DNA from 4 places in the Paenarthrobacter sp. OM7 genome. Region 4 is predicted to be linked to each of the others. Evidence: riboswitches for the same ligand, from Rfam matches in the RefSeq annotation. Region 4 holds a riboswitch; each other region holds the start of a gene.

Region 1 (3,201 bases), 2.3 Mb from region 4:
ACCACGACAGTCGCCCCGGCAGCATGCGCCAGTTCGCTGACGGCGGCGATGTCCACGATCTCCTGCATCGGATTGGAGGGCGACTCAAAGAACACGGCGGTGGTCGGTTCCGAGAGGGCTTCGCGCCACTGCTCCAGATTCGGGCCGTCAACGAACACCGTCTCCACGCCCCAGCGGGGCAGGATCTCGTTGAGGATCACGAAGCAGGAGCCGAACAGCGAGCGCGCGGCCACCACGCGGTCGCCGGCAGCCAGCAAGGCACCCAAAGCGGTGAAGACCGCGGACATGCCGGAGGCTGTCGCAAAGCACGCCTCGGTTCCTTCGAGCAGCCGCAGCCGCTCCTGGAACGTGGCGACGGACGGGTTGCCGTAGCGGGAGTAAACGAAGCGTTCGTCCTCGCCGGTAAAGGCACGTTCGGCAGCGGCAGCCGATTCGTAGACAAAGCCGGAGTTCAGGAAAACGGGCTCGGACGTTTCCTGGAAATTGGTGCGGTCAAGGCCACCGCGAACGGCCTGGGTGTCAGGGCTCCAGCCGGCGGCGTCGGGATTGAAAGTCACTTACTCGGTCCCCAGATTCGTCGGCAGGCCACGGTTCTTCCAGCCGTTTACGGTGCGCTCACCGTAGCGGTCCGGTTCGCCTTCGAAGCCCTCAAGGACGTTGTACGCCGTGAAGCCGGCCTGTGTTGCGGCAATGGCGGCGGAGATGGAGCGCTGGCCGGAGCGGCAGATGAACACGAGCTCCACGGCGTCATCCTCGGGTGCCTGCTGCTGCAGGTCCTCGATAAAGCGGGAGTTCGGGATACCGCCAGCCAGGTTCCACTGGATGAACAGGGGATCGTTCTCGGTGGCTTTGGTGTCGGGTATGCCGATGTGGGCCCACTCGCCCTCGGTGCGCACATCCACCAGGATCGCGCCTTCTTCGAGCTTGGCCCACGCGTCCTGTGGGGTCAGGTCACCTGCGTAGCTCATGCGTGGCCCTCGAACGCTTCTTCATCGTCGTAATTCTCAAGTTGGTCCACTGCGTTGGCGACGGCGGCATCAGCATTGGCGATCGCCGCAGGCAGCACAATGGCTTGGGCCACGATGACGTCCGTGCCGTTGAAGGTGGCTGCCGGGCTGCCATGGAGCACATAGCCTTCGGCGAGGGAGTTGTGGATACGCTCGCAGAAATCGCGGTTATCCGGGCCTGTAATCAGGCGGTAGGAGAGTTTTTCTTCAGTGGGTTCAGGCATTGCTGGTGCTCCTCAGTCACGCTTGCAGTTCGAGTTGTCGATACGCCGAGTAGTCACCTGAGGCACCCCGCCGGAGAGAGGGTTGCCGACCAGCAAGTCAGGGCTTTGCGCTGGTACTCATTACTCAAGAAAAACGTAACATCCACGGGCGTCGGGCTGCACTTGCGGGCGGCTGCACCGTCGTCATGTTGCGTAATCGGAGGCTGATCCACTATCGGTCCTTGAGCTCCCGCACTGCCGCGCCGACAGTGGGGTAGAAGTGGTCCGGCGTAAAACGGGCCGCCGTGCCGAGGCGGATCAACTTGTCCTTCACGGGCCCTTTGAGCTCGGCAAACACCAGATCCACTCCTTTTCTGGCCAACCATTCGTCCAGGGTTACCAAGTCATCCAAAGCTGTGGTGTCGATCCCGGTGATCGGTTCGGCGGCAAGGATGATGTGGGTGACGGGCTCCGCGGACTCGTCCGGGGCCTCGTCGAGTTGCTCCCTCACGAAGCTCGCCAGGACCTGTCCGTTGCCGAAGAACAGGGGTGCATCAAACCGGAGGATCAAGAGCCCGGGGATGCGCTTGCCCTCGGGGTGGCGTTCAAGGTCGTGATACCCGGGAAGGCCTTCCTCTGCGCCGAGTTCGGTTCTGTACGGATCCCATGCCCTGCGGACAAAGTCCAGGAGTGCCAAGGCGATGGCCACCACGATTCCCTGGAGGACACCCACCGTCAGCACTCCCAGGAACGCAGCCAGCATCACCACGGACTCGCTGCGGCTCAGCCCCAGGAGCCGCCTGACGCCGGCAGGATCTGCGAGGGCAATGGCCGCGGCGATGACGACGGCGGCCAGGGTTGCCGACGGCAGGTACTCGGTTACTCCCGGAGCCAACAGCATGAACGCCAGTACCAGCACGGAGCCCACCACGCCTGTCATCTGGGATTTTGCGCCGGCATCCACGGCTACCGGTGTCCTGGAGGTACTGCCTGAAATGGGGAATCCACCCAGGAGGCCTGTAGCGGCATTGGCTGCTCCAAGCGCTGCCATTTCCCTGTTTCCGGAGACCTTCTTCCCTTCCTTGGCTGCCAATGTTTGAGACAACACGCCAGTGTCAGCGAAAGCCATGAGCGCGATGCCCGCGGCGGCGGGGAGCAGCATCAGGGCGTCGGCCCAGCCAATACCCCCGAGTGCGGGCATGGGCAGGCCCTGCGGCAGGACCCCGGTGACCTTCACGTCGTCGTTGAGCCCGAAGACCGCCGTCGCCACGCACGAGCCAACCACCGCCAACAGGACGCCGGGTACCTTCCACTTCAGGAGCCGGGGGATCCAGATGAGCGCCAGCGACCCCGCTCCCAACAACAGCGCGGTGATGTTGACCTCACCGCCAAGTAACCCGGTAGTGACCTTCGCGAGCTTTTGCCAGACGTCGCCGTCGGCCTCAATACCCAGAAACGCCGGGAGTTGCGAAAGGGCCACCAACAGTGCGATTCCGTTGAGGTACCCGAGCCGGATGGGTTTGGACAGCAGGCCCGTGATGGCTCCCAGTTTCAGTGCCGAGCCCGCAAGCATGAGCGCCCCGATCAACACGGCCAGCAAGCCGGCCAGCGCCACGGATTTTTCGCTGCTTCCCGCTGCCAGCGGCACAATGGCCGCGGCGATCATAGTGGCCAGGGCAGAGTCGGGTCCCAGGACCAGAATGCGGGAGGGCCCCACCACCGCATAAACCAGCAGCGGGACCACTGTTGCGTAAAGCCCGGTGACCGGGGGAAGCCCTGCTGCCTGTGCATAGGCCATCCCGGCGGGCACCAGCAAAGCAAACAGCGCAGCGCCCGCAACGAGATCGTGCCGCAGCCATTCACGCTTGTAGCCCTTGAGGGCCCAGGCGCTGGACAGTCGCTCCTTGGCGGAGGGGCGGGAGGTTGCTGCACTCATACAGCGATCATTCCCGACCCCTGCTGATTGTGGAACACGACATACGCCTTATGTG
Region 2 (3,201 bases), 1.2 Mb from region 4:
ATCCGGTCCTTTGGCCTGGCCCATGTGGACCCTGACCGGATTCTGCATTCCTTCCCGGATCTTGAACCCGGAACTGAAGCCTGTGAGCGGGGATGCAAGCACGATGCCACGGCCATCAACTGCGGACTGGATCCGTGGGTTAACAACGGCCATGCAGGACCTTCAGGAGCAGCGCGGTTGGCCTCGTTGCGCCGGTTGCTCGGTGCCGACCCCCGGATGGAAGCAAAAGAGACCAAGGAACTGGGCACCGTCAACTAATCGTTGCGGCTTCACGTCCCCGCTGCAGCGAGCGTTTCAGGATAGTTTGGTGGCATGACCCATCCCGTTTCCACCTACAACGATGACCTGCGCCTTGCCCACGTCCTCGCTGACTCAGTCGATGCCCAGACCATGGACCGCTTCAAGGCCCTGGACCTGAAGATCGAAACCAAGCCAGACCTCACACCTGTCACTGACGCCGACAAAGCAGCGGAGGAAGCCATCCGGGGTCAGCTCTCCCGGTCCCGCCCCCGGGATGCTGTCCTTGGCGAGGAGTTTGGCAGCAGCGGACACGGTTCACGGCGTTGGATCATTGATCCCATCGACGGGACCAAGAATTTTGTCCGGGGCGTACCGGTGTGGGCAACATTGATCGCATTGGTTGATGAGGGTGAACCCGTGGTTGGCGTCGTCAGTGCACCCGCCTTGGGAAAACGCTGGTGGGCTGCCAAGGACATGGGTGCCTACATGGGCCGGTCCCTTGCCGCGGCCACCCGTTTGAAGGTCTCCAACGTTTCCCGCCTCTCCGATGCCTCCTTGTCCTACTCAAGCCTGTCCGGGTGGAAGGACCGCGGAAACCTGGATGAGTTTCTGGGGCTCACAGAGGATGTATGGCGAACCCGGGCCTACGGCGATTTTTGGTCATACTGCCTGGTGGCCGAGGGTGCAGTGGACATCGCGTGCGAGCCTGAGCTGAACCTGTACGACATGGCAGCCCTCGTCCCGATCGTTACGGAGGCCGGTGGCCGTTTCACCTCCCTGGAAGGCGACGACGGTCCGTTCGGCGGCAACGCGCTGGCCACCAACTCCATCCTTCACTCGGAAGTCCTCAAGCGGCTCAACCCGGGCCTGGACGACCTGCTCTAGGCAGGTTCGTTTCAGGGCACGCACGCTGCTTTTCACCGAATATTCGACGGCGGACGCCTCCTTTTGGAGGCGTCCGCCGTTTTTTCTTCGCCAGATCGGCGATTTACAACCCGGCGTAACAAAGTGCTTAACAAAGCGAAGTGACTTTGGAGGGGCCACTGGAGGTGCCCTAACCTTTTTTACAGGTCACGAGTGCCAGCGCTAAACCCCGGTTTGCTGGCCGGCAACCCTCCATTCGCGGCGGGGTGCCCCGGGTGACGACCCGGCCGGTCCGGAACGGATGCGGCAAGCGCGGATCCCCCTCCGGGGATCCCTCTTGAGTGAGGTCCCATGAGCACAGTTACGTTCGACTCAAACATCATTCCGTCTTTCGCCGGTGAAACCCCGTCTCAGGCAGCTCCCGCTGCACGGCCACTCGCCGCCGTCACTGGCGCTGAGCTGCAGGCACCGCTGATCCAGGGCGGCCACGTCCGCTATGCCAATCTGGACTACGGCGCATCGGCTCCGGCCCTGACCATCGTCTCGGCCTACCTCAACGAGGTCCTTCCTTACTACGCCAGCGTTCACCGCGGCGCGGGCTTTGCGTCCCAGATCAGCACCTCGGTCTATGAGAATTCGCGCAGTATTGTCCGTGAGTTCGTCGGCGGGCGTCCCGACGATTCCGTGATTTTCACGCGAAACACCACAGACTCCCTGAATCTCCTGGCAGGCTGCCTTCCGCAGATTGACGGCCGTTTCTCCGGGGAAGTCCTTTATCTGGACATCGAACACCATGCCAACCTTCTTCCTTGGCAGGGTGTCCCGCACCGCAGCGTCGTAGCGGCCTCCACGTTGACCGCCACGGTGGACAAGCTCCGCGATGAATTGGCCCAAGGCGGGGTCAGCCTGCTCGCCGTCACTGGCGCCTCCAACGTGACAGGTGAAATCCTGCCGATCGCAGAACTCGCTGCACTGGCGCACGAATACGGTGCCAGGATTGTTGTGGATGCCGCCCAATTGGCACCCCACCGCCGGATCAACATCACCGAGGACGACGTTGACTACGTGGTGTTCTCCGGTCACAAGCTGTATGCCCCCTTCGGCGCAGGCGTCGTAGTGGGCCGCCCGGACTGGCTCGACGCCGGGATCCCCCACCTGGCTGGTGGCGGCGCCGTCCGTGAAGCCCGCCTCGACTCGGTGAGCTGGGCAACGGGCCCTGCCCGCCACGAAGGCGGCTCCCCCAATGTCCTGGGTGCCGCAACCCTCGCCCGGGCCACCCAGGTCCTCGCCGGGCTGGACCAGGAGGCGTGGCACGCCCATGAAGCCGCCATCCGCAGATACCTGGTGGATGGCTTGGAGGCCATCGACGGCGTGACCGTGCACCAGATCTTCACTGACTCCGATGACACCATCGGTGTGGTCAACTTCTCCGTGGAAGGATTCGACGCCGGACTGGTGGCGGCGTATCTGGCCGCCGAGCACGGAGTTGGCCTCCGGGATGGACGCTTCTGCGCCCACCCACTGCTCAAGCGACTCGGGCTTCCCTCAGGCTCCTTGCGTGCCAGCTTTGGCGTCGGCTCCCGGTTGGAGGACGCCACGAGGCTGCTCGCAGGAATCGAAGGGCTTAAGCGCAACGGGTTGGGCTGGGACTACGTGGTGGACGAGGGCCGCTGGGTACCTGCCAACGACCACCGGACCTACCCGGAATGGGCGCCCAACACGCCCGGCACTGCAGGCGCTGCTCCTTGCACTGTTGACTAAACGCGCTTTACCGCGGCTGCGGTAAATTCGTAGGGTATCTTTTGGCGACCCTGTGAAGGAGTTTTTGGTGGCATTGCCGTCTCCGGCCGCCTCCAGCGGACGGCCCGGCGTTCCCGGACCCGCCGGACCGCGTGGTCCCAAGCTCCACGCTGACCGTCGGAACGAGTTCGGCCAGAGCTTCCAGGACGGTGGCGAGCACTACGATCGAGTGCGGCCCGGTTATCCCCGGGAGTCCGTCGAATGGCTTGTTCCCCAGGGGGCCACGACTGCTGCGGATCTCGGAGCGGGTACTGGCAAGTTCACGGCCCTCCTCGTGGAGCGCGGACTGGACGTTGC
Region 3 (3,201 bases), 520 kb from region 4:
CGGCTACAAGTTCGGCATCTCCGGCATGTGGCTGGTAGTGGCCATCGGCGCAGGCGTTCTGCTGCTCAGCCTCCTGTTCGCCGGTACCATCCAGCGCCTGAAGATCTACACGGTCTCCCAGATGCTGAGCCTTCGCTACGGCAGCAGGGCCACGCAGACCTCCGGCATCGTCATGCTGGCGTACACGCTCATGCTCTGCGCTACTTCCACCGGCGCCTACGCCACCATCTTCGTGGTGCTCTTCGACTGGGAACGCTGGCTTGCCATCGCCGTTGGCGGCGCGATCGTCCTGGTTTACTCCACCATTGGCGGCATGTGGTCCATCACGCTGGCCGACCAGGTTCAGTTCATCATCAAGACCGTCGGTATCTTCTTCCTGATGCTCCCGTTCGTCCTGAACGCTGCCGGCGGCATGGACGGCATCCGTGAGCGCCTCGATGACACCTTCTTCCAGATCGATGGCATCGGCGCCCAGACCATCATCACGTACTTCGTGGTCTACACACTGGGCCTCCTGATCGGTCAGGACATCTGGCAGCGCGTCTTCACTGCCAAGACCCCCGCCGTTGCCCGTTGGGGCGGCGCCACGGCCGGCGTCTACTGCATCCTCTACGGCATCGCCGGCGCCCTGATCGGCTTGGCCGCCCGGGTGGCACTGCCGGACATCGATGTCACCAACCTCGGCAAGGACGTTGTTTACGCCGAGGTGGCAACCCACATCCTGCCTGTCGGCATCGGCGGCCTGGTCATGGCCGCGGCTGTTGCGGCCATGATGTCCACCGCTTCCGGCGCCCTGATCGCCGCAGCCACGGTGGCACGTGCGGACGTTGTCCCGTTCGTGGCCAGCTGGTTCGGCAAGAACATCAACACCGATGACAGCGAAAACCCCGAGCACGACGTCAAAGCCAACCGCTACTGGGTTCTTGGACTCGGCATCGTGGCAGTACTGATTTCCATGGCGGCTCAGGACGTGGTGATTGCCCTCACCATCGCCTACGACATCCTGGTGGGTGGCCTCCTGGTCGCAATCCTGGGCGGTTTGGTGTGGAAGCGCGGCACGGGCATCGCCGCTGCATGGTCCATGGCAGTTGGATCGGTGCTGACACTGACCCTGCTGATCCTCTTCGCCCTGGGTGTCATTCCGAGCGCGGACGGCGTCTACGCCAACGAACCGATCTACTACGGTCTCGCCGCTTCGTTCATCGCCTACGTAGTGATTTCACTGCTCACCCCGCCCACTGATCCCGCAGTCCGCGAGGCCTGGGACAAGCGCGTTGCCGGTGCCGTCTCTGAGGAACTCCCGCCTGAGGCCCACCCGGTCAGCAGCCACAAGTAGCGCTGCAAGCAACAGAGCAAAATTCGACGGCGGCGCCTCCCCTTTCCGGGGTGGCGCCGCCGTTGTTTTGTCCCCGGGAAGAGGGCGCCCCAACTTGCTGGACAGCCGTGCGGTAAGGTGGTCCCAGCTTCAAGAGATGTGGTGCCAAGCTCCGACTGGCCACACACCAACCCCATGTTCACGGGTGGTTCGGATGAGGAAGCGGCCCGTCCCGGACCAGAGACAACCGAGCGGGCAAGAGCACTCCCCCAAGGAGCAGTCCCTTGCCGTACCAAGGCGATACCACCCCGGCTACCAGTACCCCGGCAACAACAGCCACCCACACAGTCGCGGTGATTCCCGCCGTCGACCTCTTCCTGGGCACGGTGACCATCACTGCCAAGGCCGGAACCATGCGGTTCGGACATCCCCAACCGCACCTGATCGCGCAGGCGTTGGCCCGAGCGGTCCGGCCGACCCTTTGGTGTGATGCGTCGAGAACCCTAACCGTGACTGTTGCGGCGGCCGGCAAACGCGCCGGCGTGCAGCTTCACTACACACTCAGCCACGAGGAGCCCGCCTAGATTTCCTCGTCTGCTTCGCGGAATTCCTCGGTCTCGTCGATGGGGACCACACGTTCGTCGTCCTCGGGGGCGTCCACTTCTTCCACCCAGGCCTCGTCCACTTCCTGGTCCTCGGCGTAGTCATAGGCCGGATCTGACTCAATGGTGGTCCGTTCCGGGTAGTTGGCGTGTGATTCGGTGGTGTTCATGGTGCAACCTCCGTCTCGTGGGCCGCTCAAGCCCTGTTGAACGTGTGCGGGGTGGGCCCCCGCCCCTGTCCTTCCATCTGAGCACCGGCTAAGTCGGGGGTCAAGGACGGCCGGAAATTACGGTGCGCCGAACATTCCAAGTGAGGAATACCAGCCAAAAAACCGCGCAGATAAGCGGTACAGTGGGGCGTGCAATGGGGCCGCAACTACCCCACCCAGCACAGGAGAGAAAGTGCAACAGCACCAGGAATCCCCCGGTTCGTCGAGCCCAGCTCCGGACCCCACCCCGGAATCGGCAGCCCTCGAGAACGTCGGAACGGAACCCGCGGCGCCCTCGCACGCCGACATCCGCCGGTGGCGTCAGTACCTCGCCGACGAGCGCGCCGAGGCCGCTGTCTACCGCGAACTCGCCCAGAGGCGCGACGGCGAAGAACGCCAAATCCTGCTGGCCCTGGCCGAGGCCGAAGGCCGGCACGAGGCCCACTGGCTCAAGCTCCTGGGTGAGCACGCCGGAATGCCCAAGGCCGCGTCAGCCCGCAGCCAGTTCCTGGGATTCCTGGCCCGCAACTTCGGGTCGGTCTTTGTACTGGCCCTGGCCCAACGCGCAGAAGGCCGCTCCCCCTACGGCTCCGAACCCGCGGCAACACCCGCCATGGTGGCTGACGAACAGATCCACGAAGAGGTGGTCAGGGGCCTGGCTACCCGTGGTCGGAACCGGCTCTCCGGGACCTTCCGTGCCGCGGTCTTCGGCGCCAACGACGGCCTGGTGAGCAACCTTTCGCTGGTCATGGGCATGGCCGCCACCGGCGTACCCAGTCCGGTGGTGCTGATGAGCGGTGTGGCAGGTCTTTTGGCGGGCGCACTGTCCATGGGCGCCGGCGAGTACGTCTCTGTCCGCTCCCAGCGGGAACTGCTCAACGCGACGCTGCCCACCCAAGCCACTCTCACGGCAGCACCGTCGTTGGACATCGAACACAACGAATTGGTGCTGGTCTACCTTGCCCGCGGCATGACGCGCGAGGCCGCTGAGCATCGCGCCGCAGAGCGAATGGGCCTGTTCAGCTGCGACTGCGATCCCAGCCTCTCCTTGCAGCCCGAGAAACCTGCCACCGAC
Region 4 (3,201 bases):
CTCACCAACCCCGGGGGCCCTTCGCGTCTGCCTGACGCAAGACTCCCCCGCATCGACCTCATCCAGTGCTACGACGAATACGTCATGGGCTATTCGCAGTCCCGGCGCTATCTGGGTGGGACAGCACCGTACTTCCCCGAAGACAACGGGCCCATGCACGTGGTCCTGATGGATGGCAGGTTGGCCGGATGGTGGCGCCATGGATTCTCCGGCGGAGCCTGCCACCTGGATGTCCGCATGAACCGGCCCACAAGCCCTCCCGAACAGATGGCCCTCGACGCCGAAGTGGAACGCTATGGGCAGTTCCTGGGCATGGAGGCCCGCCTCCTCTGAAGTCCTCACTGCAGGCGCCGGAGTTCACGCCGTGCGACCGGGCTAAGCTGGGATACGACCTAGGAGGCCTGCACTGTGAACAATCTGATCTTCTGGATCATCGTCTGCTCGTGGCTGATTCCGCTCGGGATCCGCATGTACAACCGATCCCGCGCGCGCCGGATCCAGAACGGAACCTTCCGCAGCCCCGGTTATCCCCCGCAGCAGAACCTGCCCGGCCCCGGTTACCCGGCACAGAATTACCCACCCCAGGACTACCCGGGCTATCCGTCCGGGCCGGCCGTCATCCGCCCTGTAGATGACGAACCGCAGTCCGGGGCGCCGTCGAACACTTTCTCCCCCACGCCTTTCCCGGCCACCAACGGATCGGAGCCGCAAGGCTACCGCGCTCGCAAGCTGGCAGAGCTGGACGCAAAATTCAGCAACGGGGAGATCGCCATGGAGGACTACATGAAGCAGCGCGGCGACATCATGAACGGCTAGCCTGGCGGCCAACCCGGCGTCCTGCAGCCGCTACTCAACTGTCCTGCAACGGCCACTCAACTTAGGCGAAGAAGGCTCCGCGGAGCTGTGCTGAGAGCTGGCCGATTTCCGTCAGGAACCCGTCGTGGCCGATCGGCGCCTCAATGATATGAACCGGAACATCACCCGGCAAGGCTGCCGCCAATTCCCGGGATTGCGCCGGGAAATACAACCTGTCGCTGTCCACCGCCGCAACGAAGAACTCCGCAGTGGTACGCGACAAGGCTGCCTCCAGCGATCCACGGCCGCGTGCGACGTCGTGGGACATCAGGGCTTCGGTGAGGGCGATGTAGCTGTTGGCGTCAAATCGTCGGACGAGCTTTGTTCCCTGGTGGTCCAGGTAGCTCTCCACCTGATAGCGGCCACGCTCCCCCAGGACCGCAGCGGCGAGAGGTGTCTCCAGGTGCTGGGCTTCACGGCCAAAGCGGAAGTCCAACTCCAGTGCGGAGCGGTAGGTGATGTGGGCGATGCGCCGGGCCAAGGCGAGCCCGTGTTCAGGGGCAGTGCCACCGTAGTAGTCGCCGTTGTTGAAATTCGGGTCCTGACGGATGGCCAGGGTTTGGGCCTGCGCAAAGGCGATCTGCTCGGCCGTGCTGTAGGCACCCACGGATATCACGGCACAGCGTTTCACCCGCTCCGGGAAGGTCACTGCCCACTCCAACGCACGGGCGCCACCCATGGAACCGCCCAGCACGGCATGCCAGGCCTCGATTCCCAGGGCTTCGGCCAGGCGCGCCTCCGCCTCGGTGCTGTCGCGCAGGGTGACCAAGGGGAACCGGGAGCCCCAAGGACGGCCGTCCGGCGCCTCCGAGGACGGTCCAGTGCTGCCGTAGCAGCCACCCACGATGTTGATGGAGATGACAAAGAACCTGGTGGTGTCGATGGTGGCACCGGGGCCTACCAACTGCTCCCACCATCCTTCTTCGTCCGTAGCTCCCCGGGCTACGTGTGTGCTGCCCGTGAGGGCATGCTGGATGAGCACGGCATTGGAGGCATCGGCGTTCAGCTGCCCCCAGGTCTCATAAGCGAGGACGACGTCGGGAAGGAATCCACCGGCTTCAAGGTCCAGCGGCCCAATGGCGGCGTACTTGACGGTTCCGTCTTCTTCTCCGGATTTTGGAAGGGCTGTAGCAGTGATGGTCATTCCTTTGACACCTTAAACTCGCGCTTGCCCGTCGCCTTGGGTGCGAACAGGCCAGGTCTTCACCCGGGGCACCCCACCGCGGAGGAGGGTTGCCGGCCAGCAAGCCGGGGCTACGCGCTGGCACTCATGACCTATACGAAGAGTCTAGGAAATACAGGGCGGGTATGGCGAAGAATGTGACATCAGTGTGACGCTTTAGGGCGTTTTCGTTCACGAAGCAGCACTCCGGAACGCCGCCCGGCGAATAATCGTCGGTCCGGGCGGCCTCCCAGGAAGGTGGCGGGCGTGGTCGCGCCGTATCGTCCAGGTCGGGAATCAGGCTCCCTTGGCGGCCCGGAATCCGGCTTCGAGGTCGGCGATGATGTCATCCACGTGCTCAATTCCCACGGACAAGCGAACCAGGCCGGGTTTAACACCGGCCGCCAGCTGCTGTTCAATTGTCAGCTGGCTGTGCGTAGTGGACGCCGGGTGAATGACCAGCGAGCGGACATCGCCGATGTTGGCCACATGCGAGTGCAGTTCCAGTCCGTCCACGAAGCGCTTGCCCGCTTCAACGCCACCTTTGATGTTGAACGCAACAATGGCGCCGGTGCCTTGCGGACCATACTTCCGGCCACGGTCGTACCACGGACTGGACGGCAGACCCGCGTAGGCAACCGATTCGACGTCGTCGTGGGCTTCCAGCCACTCGGCCACTTTGGTGGCGTTGGCTACGTGACGCTCGACGCGCAGGCTCAGCGTCTCCAGCCCCTGGGCAATCAGGAAAGCGTTGAACGGGGACACAGCGGAACCGAGGTCGCGGAGAAGCTGGACGCGTGCCTTCAGGACGTAGGAGAGGTTGGCGCCGAGCGCCCCATCCTTGCCAAGATCCCGGGCGTAGACCAAACCGTTGTAGCTGGGGTCCGGGGTGTTGAAACCCGGGAAGCGCTCCGGGTCCTTGCCGAAGTCGAAGTTGCCTGAGTCCACGATCACGCCGGCGATGGCGGAACCGTGGCCACCGAGGTACTTGGTGGCGGAGTGGACCACGATATCGGCGCCCCACTCGATGGGACGGATGAGGTAGGGAGTGGACAGTGTGTTGTCGACGATGAGTGGCACACCGGCCTCGTGGGCGGTGCGGGCGACGCCCTCGATGTCCAGTACGTCCTGGCGCGGGTTGGAAACAACCTCGCCGAAGAACAGTTTGGTGTTCGGCTGGACGG

What was found. A riboswitch is a leader RNA that binds a small molecule or an ion and turns the genes downstream of it on or off. The one in region 4 is predicted to bind S-adenosylmethionine.
Region 1: it holds a riboswitch for S-adenosylmethionine, as region 4 does, so the genes downstream of both, QEH68_RS18550 (DUF1737 domain-containing protein) here and QEH68_RS07765 (homoserine O-acetyltransferase) in region 4, are expected to answer to the same signal.
Region 2: it holds a riboswitch for S-adenosylmethionine, as region 4 does, so the genes downstream of both, QEH68_RS13485 (aminotransferase class V-fold PLP-dependent enzyme) here and QEH68_RS07765 (homoserine O-acetyltransferase) in region 4, are expected to answer to the same signal.
Region 3: it holds a riboswitch for S-adenosylmethionine, as region 4 does, so the genes downstream of both, QEH68_RS05455 (hypothetical protein) here and QEH68_RS07765 (homoserine O-acetyltransferase) in region 4, are expected to answer to the same signal.

The regions. Positions count from the first base shown of each region.
Region 1 covers NZ_CP123579.1:4,030,672-4,033,872, reverse strand. Annotated here, with positions in the region: gene QEH68_RS18560 (O-succinylhomoserine sulfhydrylase) at 1-557, opposite strand, end outside; gene QEH68_RS18555 (rhodanese-like domain-containing protein) at 558-968, opposite strand; gene QEH68_RS18550 (DUF1737 domain-containing protein) at 965-1,231, opposite strand; SAM riboswitch class IV at 1,245-1,356, opposite strand; gene QEH68_RS18545 (SulP family inorganic anion transporter) at 1,443-3,146, opposite strand.
Region 2 covers NZ_CP123579.1:2,919,043-2,922,243, forward strand. Annotated here, with positions in the region: gene QEH68_RS13475 (ribosome small subunit-dependent GTPase A) at 1-258, shown strand, start outside; gene hisN (histidinol-phosphatase) at 313-1,125, shown strand; SAM riboswitch class IV at 1,310-1,423, shown strand; gene QEH68_RS13485 (aminotransferase class V-fold PLP-dependent enzyme) at 1,456-2,865, shown strand; gene QEH68_RS13490 (class I SAM-dependent methyltransferase) at 2,939-3,201, shown strand, end outside.
Region 3 covers NZ_CP123579.1:1,167,523-1,170,723, reverse strand. Annotated here, with positions in the region: gene QEH68_RS05460 (sodium:solute symporter) at 1-1,336, shown strand, start outside; SAM riboswitch class IV at 1,464-1,583, shown strand; gene QEH68_RS05455 (hypothetical protein) at 1,600-1,899, shown strand; gene QEH68_RS05450 (hypothetical protein) at 1,896-2,087, opposite strand; gene QEH68_RS05445 (VIT1/CCC1 transporter family protein) at 2,320-3,201, shown strand, end outside.
Region 4 covers NZ_CP123579.1:1,691,179-1,694,379, reverse strand. Annotated here, with positions in the region: gene QEH68_RS07775 (winged helix DNA-binding domain-containing protein) at 1-333, shown strand, start outside; gene QEH68_RS07770 (hypothetical protein) at 409-816, shown strand; gene QEH68_RS07765 (homoserine O-acetyltransferase) at 878-1,999, opposite strand; SAM riboswitch class IV at 2,015-2,131, opposite strand; gene QEH68_RS07760 (bifunctional o-acetylhomoserine/o-acetylserine sulfhydrylase) at 2,315-3,201, opposite strand, start outside.